Regions from separate parts of the Kitasatospora sp. NPDC058190 genome, predicted to be linked through region 1. Evidence: riboswitches for the same ligand, from Rfam matches in the RefSeq annotation. Region 1 holds a riboswitch; the other holds the start of a gene.
The links. Region 1 has a riboswitch for cobalamin ahead of ACFVWU_RS36705 (iron chelate uptake ABC transporter family permease subunit). Riboswitches for the same ligand answer to the same signal wherever they lie in the genome.
Positions count from the first base shown of each region.

Region 2: linked by a shared signal. The riboswitch ahead of ACFVWU_RS33980 (enoyl-CoA hydratase-related protein) and the one ahead of ACFVWU_RS36705 (iron chelate uptake ABC transporter family permease subunit) in region 1 are both predicted to bind cobalamin.

Region 1 covers NZ_JBHVVI010000120.1:6,892-11,288, forward strand. The annotation lists gene ACFVWU_RS36690 (GNAT family N-acetyltransferase) at 1-42, opposite strand, end outside; gene ACFVWU_RS36695 (nuclear transport factor 2 family protein) at 52-435, opposite strand; gene ACFVWU_RS36700 (ABC transporter substrate-binding protein) at 524-1,414, opposite strand; partial or broken gene ACFVWU_RS36705 (iron chelate uptake ABC transporter family permease subunit) at 1,574-1,891, opposite strand; cobalamin riboswitch at 1,992-2,125, opposite strand; gene sodN (superoxide dismutase, Ni) at 2,227-2,622, opposite strand; gene sodX (nickel-type superoxide dismutase maturation protease) at 2,881-3,243, shown strand; gene ACFVWU_RS36720 (CGNR zinc finger domain-containing protein) at 3,247-3,834, opposite strand; gene ACFVWU_RS36725 (amino acid ABC transporter ATP-binding protein) at 3,950-4,397, opposite strand, start outside.
Region 2 covers NZ_JBHVVI010000100.1:12,560-16,956, forward strand. The annotation lists gene metE (5-methyltetrahydropteroyltriglutamate--homocysteine S-methyltransferase) at 1-2,031, opposite strand, end outside; cobalamin riboswitch at 2,194-2,431, opposite strand; partial or broken gene ACFVWU_RS33980 (enoyl-CoA hydratase-related protein) at 2,547-2,687, opposite strand; cobalamin riboswitch at 2,874-3,065, opposite strand; gene ACFVWU_RS33985 (C39 family peptidase) at 3,432-4,169, shown strand.

The DNA.
Region 1 (4,397 bases):
CAGGATGACGGGGACGTCGGTGACGACGGCGGCGCGGATCATGCCGCGAGCCTACTGCTCGGGTCCGGTCTCGTCCCAGGCCTGGATCGAGGTCTGGTCGACGATCCGGCCGTCCCGCAGGTCGGCCATCGAGGACATCAGCACCCGCACGCCGTCGGGATAACGGCAGGACTCCAGGAAGGCGACGTGGTCGCCCTGGACCACCACCTGTTCCAGCTTGTGGGTCATCTCGCGGCCGTAGACGTCGTTCAGCATGGCGCCGATCTCGTCCAGTCCGTGCATCACCAGGGGGTGGCTGGGCTGGGTCTTGCGGTCGACCACGCGCAGTTCGGCGTCCTCGGCGTACAGGGCCAGCAGGGCCTCGGAGTCGCAGCGCTCGATGCCCTCGCGCAGGGCCCGGGTGTCGAAGGCGGACGGCGCCGCCATGGTGGTCATGATCTCGGTCCTCCGGTCGGGTCCGTCGGCTCGTACCTCTGAGCGTACGCCCGGCGGACCCGGTCGGAAGCGGTGCTGCCCGGGCCGGTCAGCGGGCCGGGACGGTGCGCAGGTAGTCGGCCAGGGTGCTGATCGCGGCCGGGTTGCGCGGGCTCTCGACCAGGTCGACGTAGTCCATGACCACGATCACCTCGGGGTCGCGCCGCACCACGCTCTCCCAGCCCGCGGTGACCCAGGTGTCGGCGAGGTCGCCCATGATGTTGGCCCCGCCGGCCTTGTCGATGATCTGGTCGGCGGCGGCGAACTTCCCGGCGGTGTACGGCTTGTCCTGCCCGCTGTCGTACAGGAAGACGGACGGACGGCGCTCGGGCTGCGGGACGGCGGCGATCTTCGCCTTGAAGTCGGAGACCAGGCGGTCGGCGCGGTCCCTGACGTCGAAGATCTCGCCGAGGTTGGCGAGGTCGGTGTAGAGCGCCTCCAGCGGGTCCATCACCCCGCGCTCGGGGCCCTTGCCGCTGCGGCAGGACTCGCTGAGCACGTAGGAGTCGATGCCGAGGGCCTTGAACGCCTGCGGGGTGACCCCGCTGCCCTCGTCGAAGCCGTAGTGCCAGCCGGCGAAGACCAGGTCGGCCTTGGCGTCCAGCGCGATCTCCTTGGTGAGCACCTTCTTGGAGAGCCAGGTGGTCTGCTGGTACCCGTCCTTCCAGGCCGCCTTGTCGACCCGGCCCTTGTCGTCGGGCATGACGTAGCCGGCCATCCGGTCGGCGAGGCCGAGGGAGAACATCAGCTCGGCCATGTTGACGTCGTTGGTCACCACCCGGGCGGGCTTCTGCGCGAAGGTGAGCCGCTCCCCGCAGTCGTCCACGGTCACCGGGTAGTGGGCGGAGGCGGTGGGGGCCGCGGTGGGGGTGATCCGCGCGCCGCAGGCGGTGAGTCCCAGGGTGAGCAGGGCGGCGGCGGCAACGGCCTTGGTGCGCATGTCACTTCTTCCGGATCGGAGCGGTCTTCGAGTGGTTCAGGGGAGGCGGTCGAACAGCAGCTGGAGGGCGCCGGTGTCCGGATGCCGGACCTGGGTGGCCCGGACGCCGAACACCTCGGCCAGCAGGGCGGGTCGGAGCACCTCGTGGGGCGTCCCGGCGAGGACGAAGGGGTCGGCGAGCGCGTTGCGCACCAGCGCCTGGACGGCGACGCCGGTGGCGGCCAGTCCGGCGCCGACCACGGCGGCCAGGACGGTGCGCGGCAGTCGGATCTCCCAGACGATGGCGTACCCGGCCGCCTCGCTCGCGTCCAGCCGACCGCCCGTCAGTCCGGCGCCCAGGAGCCGCAGGACGCGGGGGAGTTGGATCCCGGAGGAGCCGAACGCGACTCCGCAGACCAGGGAGAGCAGCAGGGCGGCGGCGAGGCCGACGGCGAGCGGGAGCGTGGGTATTCGGCGAGCAGGCGAACTGCTGTCCACGAGAGGATCGCGCCTTGCCTCGGGCCGCGGGTGTGCCGGGGCGGGCGCCGGCCGGGGGCGTGCCCGGGCGCCTTCCCCTCGCAGTCCACGGCGAGTTGTCGGGAGTTCAGTGGCCGAGGGCGATCGGGCTGGCGCGGACGCGGGGGGTGCTCCCGGGGCCGTGCTCACCGTTGCGGGTCAGCGCCGGATTCGCACCGGACTTCCCCCTCGGACGCCCTGGCGGCATAACAGTCACTCAGGCCAGGCAGCCCTTACCGGGCATGGATCGGGCGTGAACGCACGACCGCCCCCGTCCGACGGGCGGACGGGGGCGGCCGGGTGGCGACGCGTCAGGCTCAGGCCTGCTTGGTCTCCCAGAAGATCTTGTCGACCTCGGCGATCAGGTCCAGCAGGGCCTGGCCGGTGGCCGGGTCGGTGGACGCCTTGGCGGCCGAGGCGGCCTTCAGGGTGTCGTTGATCAGCTTGTGCAGCTGGGGGTACTTCTCGAAGTGCGGGGCCTTGAAGTAGTCGCTCCACAGCACCGAGATGTGGTGCTTGACGGCCTCGGCGCGCTGCTCCTTGATGATGATGGCGCGGGCGCGGAAGTGCGGGTCCTCGTTGGCCTGGTACTTCTCCTGGGTGGCCTTGACCGACTCGGCCTCAAGCTTGGCCTGCGCCGGGTCGTACACGCCGCAGGGCAGGTCGCAGTGGGCGTGAGCGGTGGCGCGAGGTGCAAACAGACGAGAGAACATGGGAGTCCTTCCTTAGATCGTCTTCCCGCGCCCGAGATTACCCTTCCGTCCGCCGGGTTTCGCGATCGGGCGGTGGGCCTAGGGCGAAAGGCGGACCCGGAACCGGGGTAATCCGGACATCGAACGGATGACGGTCCGTACGGCAGACTGGGTGCGGACGGTCCGGGAGGAGGAGTCGTGGCGCGGAGCGCGGACCCGCAGGGTGGTGCGGGCGGCGGCGTGGTGCCGTTCGGGCTGATCGACGTGGCGGGCCCGTCGATGGTCCCGACCCTGCGCGAGGGCGACCAGCTGCTGGTCCGCTACGGCGCGCCGATCCGGCCGGGCGCGGTGGTGCTGTTCCGGCACCCCCTCCAGCAGGACCTGCTGGTGGTGAAGCGGGCGGCCGAGCGCCGCCCGAAGGGCTGGTGGCTGCTGTCCGACAACCGGCCGGTGGACAGTGACAGCCGCAGTTACGGCCCGGTCCCGGACGAGCTGGTGCTCGGCCGGGTGCTGCTGCGGCTGCGCCCGAGCCCGGCCTGGCTGGCGCCGGGCCGCCGGCTGGAGCGGCTGCTGCTCAGCCCCCGGCTGGCCCGGGTGCCGGGCCTGGCCCGCCGTCTCGGGGTCTTCGTCGAGGAGCTCTGAGGCCTACTGCCCGGCGCTGAGCGCCGCCTCGGCCTCCTGGCGCTTGCGGGCCCGGTAGGCGGCCACGTTGGCGCGGGTCGCGCAGCGGTCCGAGCAGTAGCGGCGGGAGCGGTTGGTCGAGGTGTCCAGGTAGGCGTTGCGGCAGGGCGCGGCCTGGCAGATGCCGAGCCGGTCGGCGCCCAGCTCGGTGAGGTGGACGGCCAGGCCCATGCAGGCGACCGCGCTGAAGTGGGCGGTGGCGGTCGGCGAGTTGTCGGCCAGGTGCAGGTGCCAGCGCGGCCGGCCGGCGTCGTCCAGGTGGTCGTGCCCGGAGACCAGCGGGCTGACGGGGTACTCCATCAGCAGGCTGTTCAGCAGGTCGACGGCCCGGACCTCGTCCCCCTCGGCGGCGGCCTCGAACACCCCGCGCAGCCTGGTCCGTACGCCCCGCAGCCGGGGCACGTCGGACTCGTCGGCCAGTGCGGCGGCCCGGGAGGAGTCGGAGAACAGGGCGCGCACCGCGTCCACCGAGGTCAGCGTGTCGGTGCCGCGCTCGGGTTCCTCGGTGTTCACCAGCCGAACGGCGAGATCGGCGTACGAGGCGAGCTCCACGGCGGTCCTTCCAGAGATTTCGGTAACGGGCCGGATGGTTCCAGCCTATTACCCGGCTGGGGAAAACGTCGGCGCCCGGCAGGAAAGGTGCCTGCCGGGCGCCGATCGTGCGGGGTCAGAGCACCTTGGAGAGGAAGGCCCTGGTCCGCTCGTGCTGGGGGTTGGTGAGCACCTCGCGGGGGTTGCCGGACTCGACCACCACACCGCCGTCCATGAACACCAGCGCGTCGCCGACCTCGCGGGCGAAGCCCATCTCGTGGGTGACGACGATCATCGTCATCCCCTCCTCGGCCAGGCCGCGCATGACGTCCAGCACCTCGCCGACCAGCTCCGGGTCGAGCGCGGAGGTGGGCTCGTCGAAGAGCATCAGCTTGGGCTTCATGGCCAGCGCGCGGGCGATGGCCACGCGCTGCTGCTGGCCGCCGGAGAGCTGCGAGGGGTAGTTCTTCGCCTTGTCGGCGAGTCCGACCCGCTCCAGCAGGGCCATGCCGCGCTCGCGGGCGTCGGCCTTGGTCTCCTTGCGGACCTGCACCGGCGCCTCTATGACGTTCTCCAGCGCGGTC
Region 2 (4,397 bases), on a different contig from region 1:
GATGACGTCGGCGTCGAGCTCGTCGATCGCCGTCATGATCGCGCCGAACTCCGCGTAGCACATGTGGGTGTGGATCTGGGTGTCCGCGCGGACGGCCGAAGTGGCGAGACGGAAGGCCTCAGTCGCCCAGTCCAGGTAGGCCGGGCGGTCAGCGGCCCTCAGGGGCAGGGTTTCGCGCAGGGCGGGCTCGTCGACCTGGACGACGGCCGCGCCGGCTGCCTCCAGGTCGGTGACCTCGTCGCGCAGGGCCAGCGCCACCTGCCGGGCGGTGTCGCCGAGCGGCTGGTCGTCGCGGACGAAGGACCAGGCGAGCATGGTGACCGGGCCGGTGAGCATGCCCTTGACCGGGCGGTCCGTCAGGCCCTGGGCGTAGCGGAACCAGTCGACGGTCATCGGGTGCGGGCGGGAGATGTCCCCGGCGAGGACCGGCGGGCGGACGTAGCGGGTGCCGTAGGACTGCACCCAGCCGTGCCGGGTCGCCAGATAGCCGGTGAGCTGCTCGGCGAAGTACTGCACCATGTCGTTGCGTTCGGGCTCGCCGTGGACGAGGACGTCCAGGCCGGCCTTCTCCTGGTAGGCGATGACCTCGCGAACCTCCTCCTCCATCCGCTCGCGGTAGCCGGCGGCGTCGATCCGTCCGGCGCTCAAGTCGGCGCGGGCGATACGCAGTTCGGTGGTCTGCGGGAAGGAGCCGATCGTGGTGATCGGCAGCAGCGGCAGGCCCAGCCGGGCCCGCTGGGCCTCGGCCCGCTGCGGGTGGGCCTGAGCACGGCGAGTGTCGGCCTCGGTAACGGCGGCGGTCCGGACACGGACGGCCGGGTCGCGGGTGATCGGCGAGTTGGCCCGGGAGGCGAGGTCGGCGCGGTTGGCGGCGAGGTCGGCGGCGATCGCGGCGGTGCCCTCGCGCAGACCACGGGCCAGCAGGGCCGCCTCGGTGGCCTTCTGCTTGGCGAAGGCGAGCCAGCGGGCGATCTGCGGGTCGATGTCGCGTTCGAGTGTGGCGTCGATGGGCACGTGCAGGAGGGAGCAGGACGGGGCGACGTCGACCCGGTCGGCGAGGCCGAGCAGGGTGGCCAGGGTGGCCAGCGACTTCTCCAGGTCGTTGATCCAGATGTTGCGTCCGTCGATCACCCCGGCCACCAGGCGCTTGCCGGGCAGCCCGCCCACGGCGGCGAGGTCGTCCAGGTTGGCGGCGGCCGGTCCGGTGAAGTCCAGGGCGAGGCCCTCGACCGGAGCCTTGGCGAGGACCGGCAGGGCGTCGCCGAGGCGGTCGAAGTAGCTCGCGACCAGCAGCTTCGGACGGTCGGTGAGAGTGCCGAGGTCACGGTAGGCGCGGGCCGCGGCGTTGAGCTCGGCCGGGGTGCGGTCCTGCACCAGTGCCGGCTCGTCCAACTGCACCCACTCCGCGCCGGCGGCCTTCAGCGCCGCGAGCAGCTCGGCATACACCGGCAGCAGCCGGTCCAGCAGGGTGATCGGCTGGAAGTCGGCGGCGACTCCGGGCGCCGGCTTGGCCAGCAGCAGGTAGGTCACCGGGCCAACCAGGACCGGACGGGCGTTATGGCCGAGCTCGACGGCCTCGGTGAGCTCACCGACCGCCTTGGCCGAGTACGCGGCGAAGACGGTGTCCGGGCCCAACTCCGGCACGAGGTAGTGGTAGTTGGTGTCGAACCACTTCGTCATCTCCAACGGCGCGACCTCCTGGGTACCGCGCGCCATCGCGAAGTACCCGTCCAGCGGGTCGGCCTCGACGGCGGCCCGGTGCCGGGCGGGGATCGCGCCGACGGCGACGGTGGTGTCCAGCACGTGGTCGTAGAGCGAGAAGTCCCCGGTCGGGACCTCCTCGATGCCGGAGTCGGCGAGCTGCTGCCAGTTCCCCCGGCGCAGGTCGGCGGCCGTGGCCAGCAGCACCTCGGCGGTGACCGCGCCCTTCCAGTAGCCCTCGATGGCCTTCTTGAGCTCCCGGCCCCGGCCCTGGCGGGGGTAGCCGTGCACGGTGGCGAGGGTTGCCGCGGCTGCGGACTTCGTGGTCAAGGGACTCTCCTTCGCGAGTCTTGCTCCTCAAGTACCCGGGGACGGGACGAGAACGCGAAGGGATGACGAACCGGGCGGTGGCCGCCGTGAACGTGCGTGCCTGAACCGCCTGGTGTGGTCGCCGACCCGCCCTCGAGGTCACCGGATGGCCGCACGCGGATCGTCCGCGGGCGGGCAGCGGGCAGGTCTTCGGACTCGCGGGCACACCCACCCTGTCAAGGGCGGACACCTACTGGCCGTCGCTTCCCAGACCCGACCCGGGCCCAGTGCGTATGACGGCGGTCGTTCCCACTCACCGCTGCGGGGCAGTCCCGGACTGGCCAGTTGAAAGGCGTCACCGGGTTCCCTCTTACGACACCCTGCCTGGCGGACAGGGCGAACCAGCTGCCCGGCCAGCTTAGAGGGAATCGGTCCGTCCACACACGGGGATTCACGAACGTGTCCGGAACATGAGACATCCGTGTTCCGCCAGGGGTGGTCCGCCGGTGAAGGGGTCGACCGGCGGACCACCAGCGTCACCGACCCTGGAACTTCGGCTGCCGTTTCTCGGCGAAGGCCGCCATGCCCTCCTTCTGGTCCGCAGTGGCGAACGTGGCGTGGAACAGCCGGCGCTCGAAGCGCACACCCTCGGCCAGGGTGGTCTCGAAGGCGCGGTTGTGGAGAGGAGGAATGGAGGCCGCCGCAGGTGGCCGGGCGCACGGTGGTGCGGCCCCGTCACAACGGCAACGGCGGCTGGACGAACCGTCAGAGCGGGCGTGCCCCGGCAGTCGTCGGCACCGGACAACCAAGGGCAACACAGCAGGAGCAGCCCGGAGTCATGCGTGTCGTCTCCATCCTCGTGGAAAACACGAACCACCCGCGGCCGGTATCCTGACTCCCGGATCCACGCCCGTCCCCCGGCCTTCCCGGCTGGCTGCCAGTGGCCATCTCCTGCGAGGACGAACTCCCCGGTCACACTGGCGGGACCGTGCCGGACTCACACCGGCTTCCCTGACACCGTGGACCTGCCAACGACCATATAGTTGGACGTCCTATGTAAGTCCAGAGTCGGCAACCTGTGGCGTGCTCGTCACCCTGCGTCGACGATCCCACCCGCGAATCGACTCCCCGCACGACACCCAGCTGCGGATGCGTTCAACAGGACCCACCCCGGGGCGCCTGCACGCCGGAGCACGGCGACCATTGAGGAATGGTGAGCCCGGACCGGGCTGGGGCTTGGCGCCCAGGCACACCGGCTGCGTGACGGATCGGGCACGGGCCGTCCTTCGGCGTCCGGCCAGGAACAACCCGGTGGGGGTCGCGCACCGCGGGCCCCCACCGGCGTGTCCGCCCTCCCCAGCTGCGAGACGGGCGAGGACGAGGTGCCATGGAACGGGGGAAGGCAGCGAAGGGGAAGTGCCATGACGAGGAGCCAGTACATCCGCGAGTACCCGGGGAACCCGCAACCCACGCGTCGCAGGTTCAGGCGGTTACCGCGCGGCGGGCGGTTGACGGCACTGGCCGTCGCGCTGGCCGGTGCGGTCACGCTGGTCTGCCCCACGCCCGCGGGCGCCGCCGCCACCGGGGTCTCGCTCCTTTCCCAGCAGCTGGGCAACGACTGCGAGGCGGCGTCGCTGCGCATGGTGCTGGCCGCCCGGGGCGTCCAGGTCGGGGACCAGGCCGTGCTCGCGCAGATCGGCGTCGACCAAGTGCACAACCAGGTGGGCGTCTCCGGTCCGCTGTCCGGCGATCCGTACCGTGCCTTCGTGGGCGACCCCAATGGCTCGGAGGCGGCCGGCACCGGCTTCGGCGTGTACTATCCGCCGGTCGCCCAGGCCGCGCGGTCCTACGGCCTCTCGGTCATGCAGGCGGGGCAGGGCATCAGCCCGTCCCAGCTGCGTGCGCAGGTGGCCGCGGGCCATCCGGCGATCGTCTGGGCCGACTACGGCTGGCGCGATGTCGCGGCCGGCTCGTACACCGCCTACGACGGCCGCCAGGTGCTCTACGCCGGGCCGTCCGAGCACACCGTGGTCGTCTCCGCGGTCGGTGACGGCCAGCTCCTGATCGACGACCCGAACCGCGGGGAGTCCTGGATCAGCGAGGCCACCTTCGACGCCGGGTACGCGACGTACCAGGACATGGCGGTCATCGTCTCGTGACACCGCGCCGCGGCGTCACCCCAGGTCGCCCAGCACCGTCAGGGCGACCTGGGGCACGGGTCCGCGCAGGCTGGGCAGGCCGCCGAGGCGGCCGGGCCGTCGAGCCAGTACCCGCCGACAGCGGCCCGCGCCGCCCGGGGAGCCCACCTCACAGCCAGTGAGACGCTACCTGCGGGCTCGGCCGCTCACGGCCAAGGCCGCGCGGTCCCGCCGCAGGCCTTGGTGAAC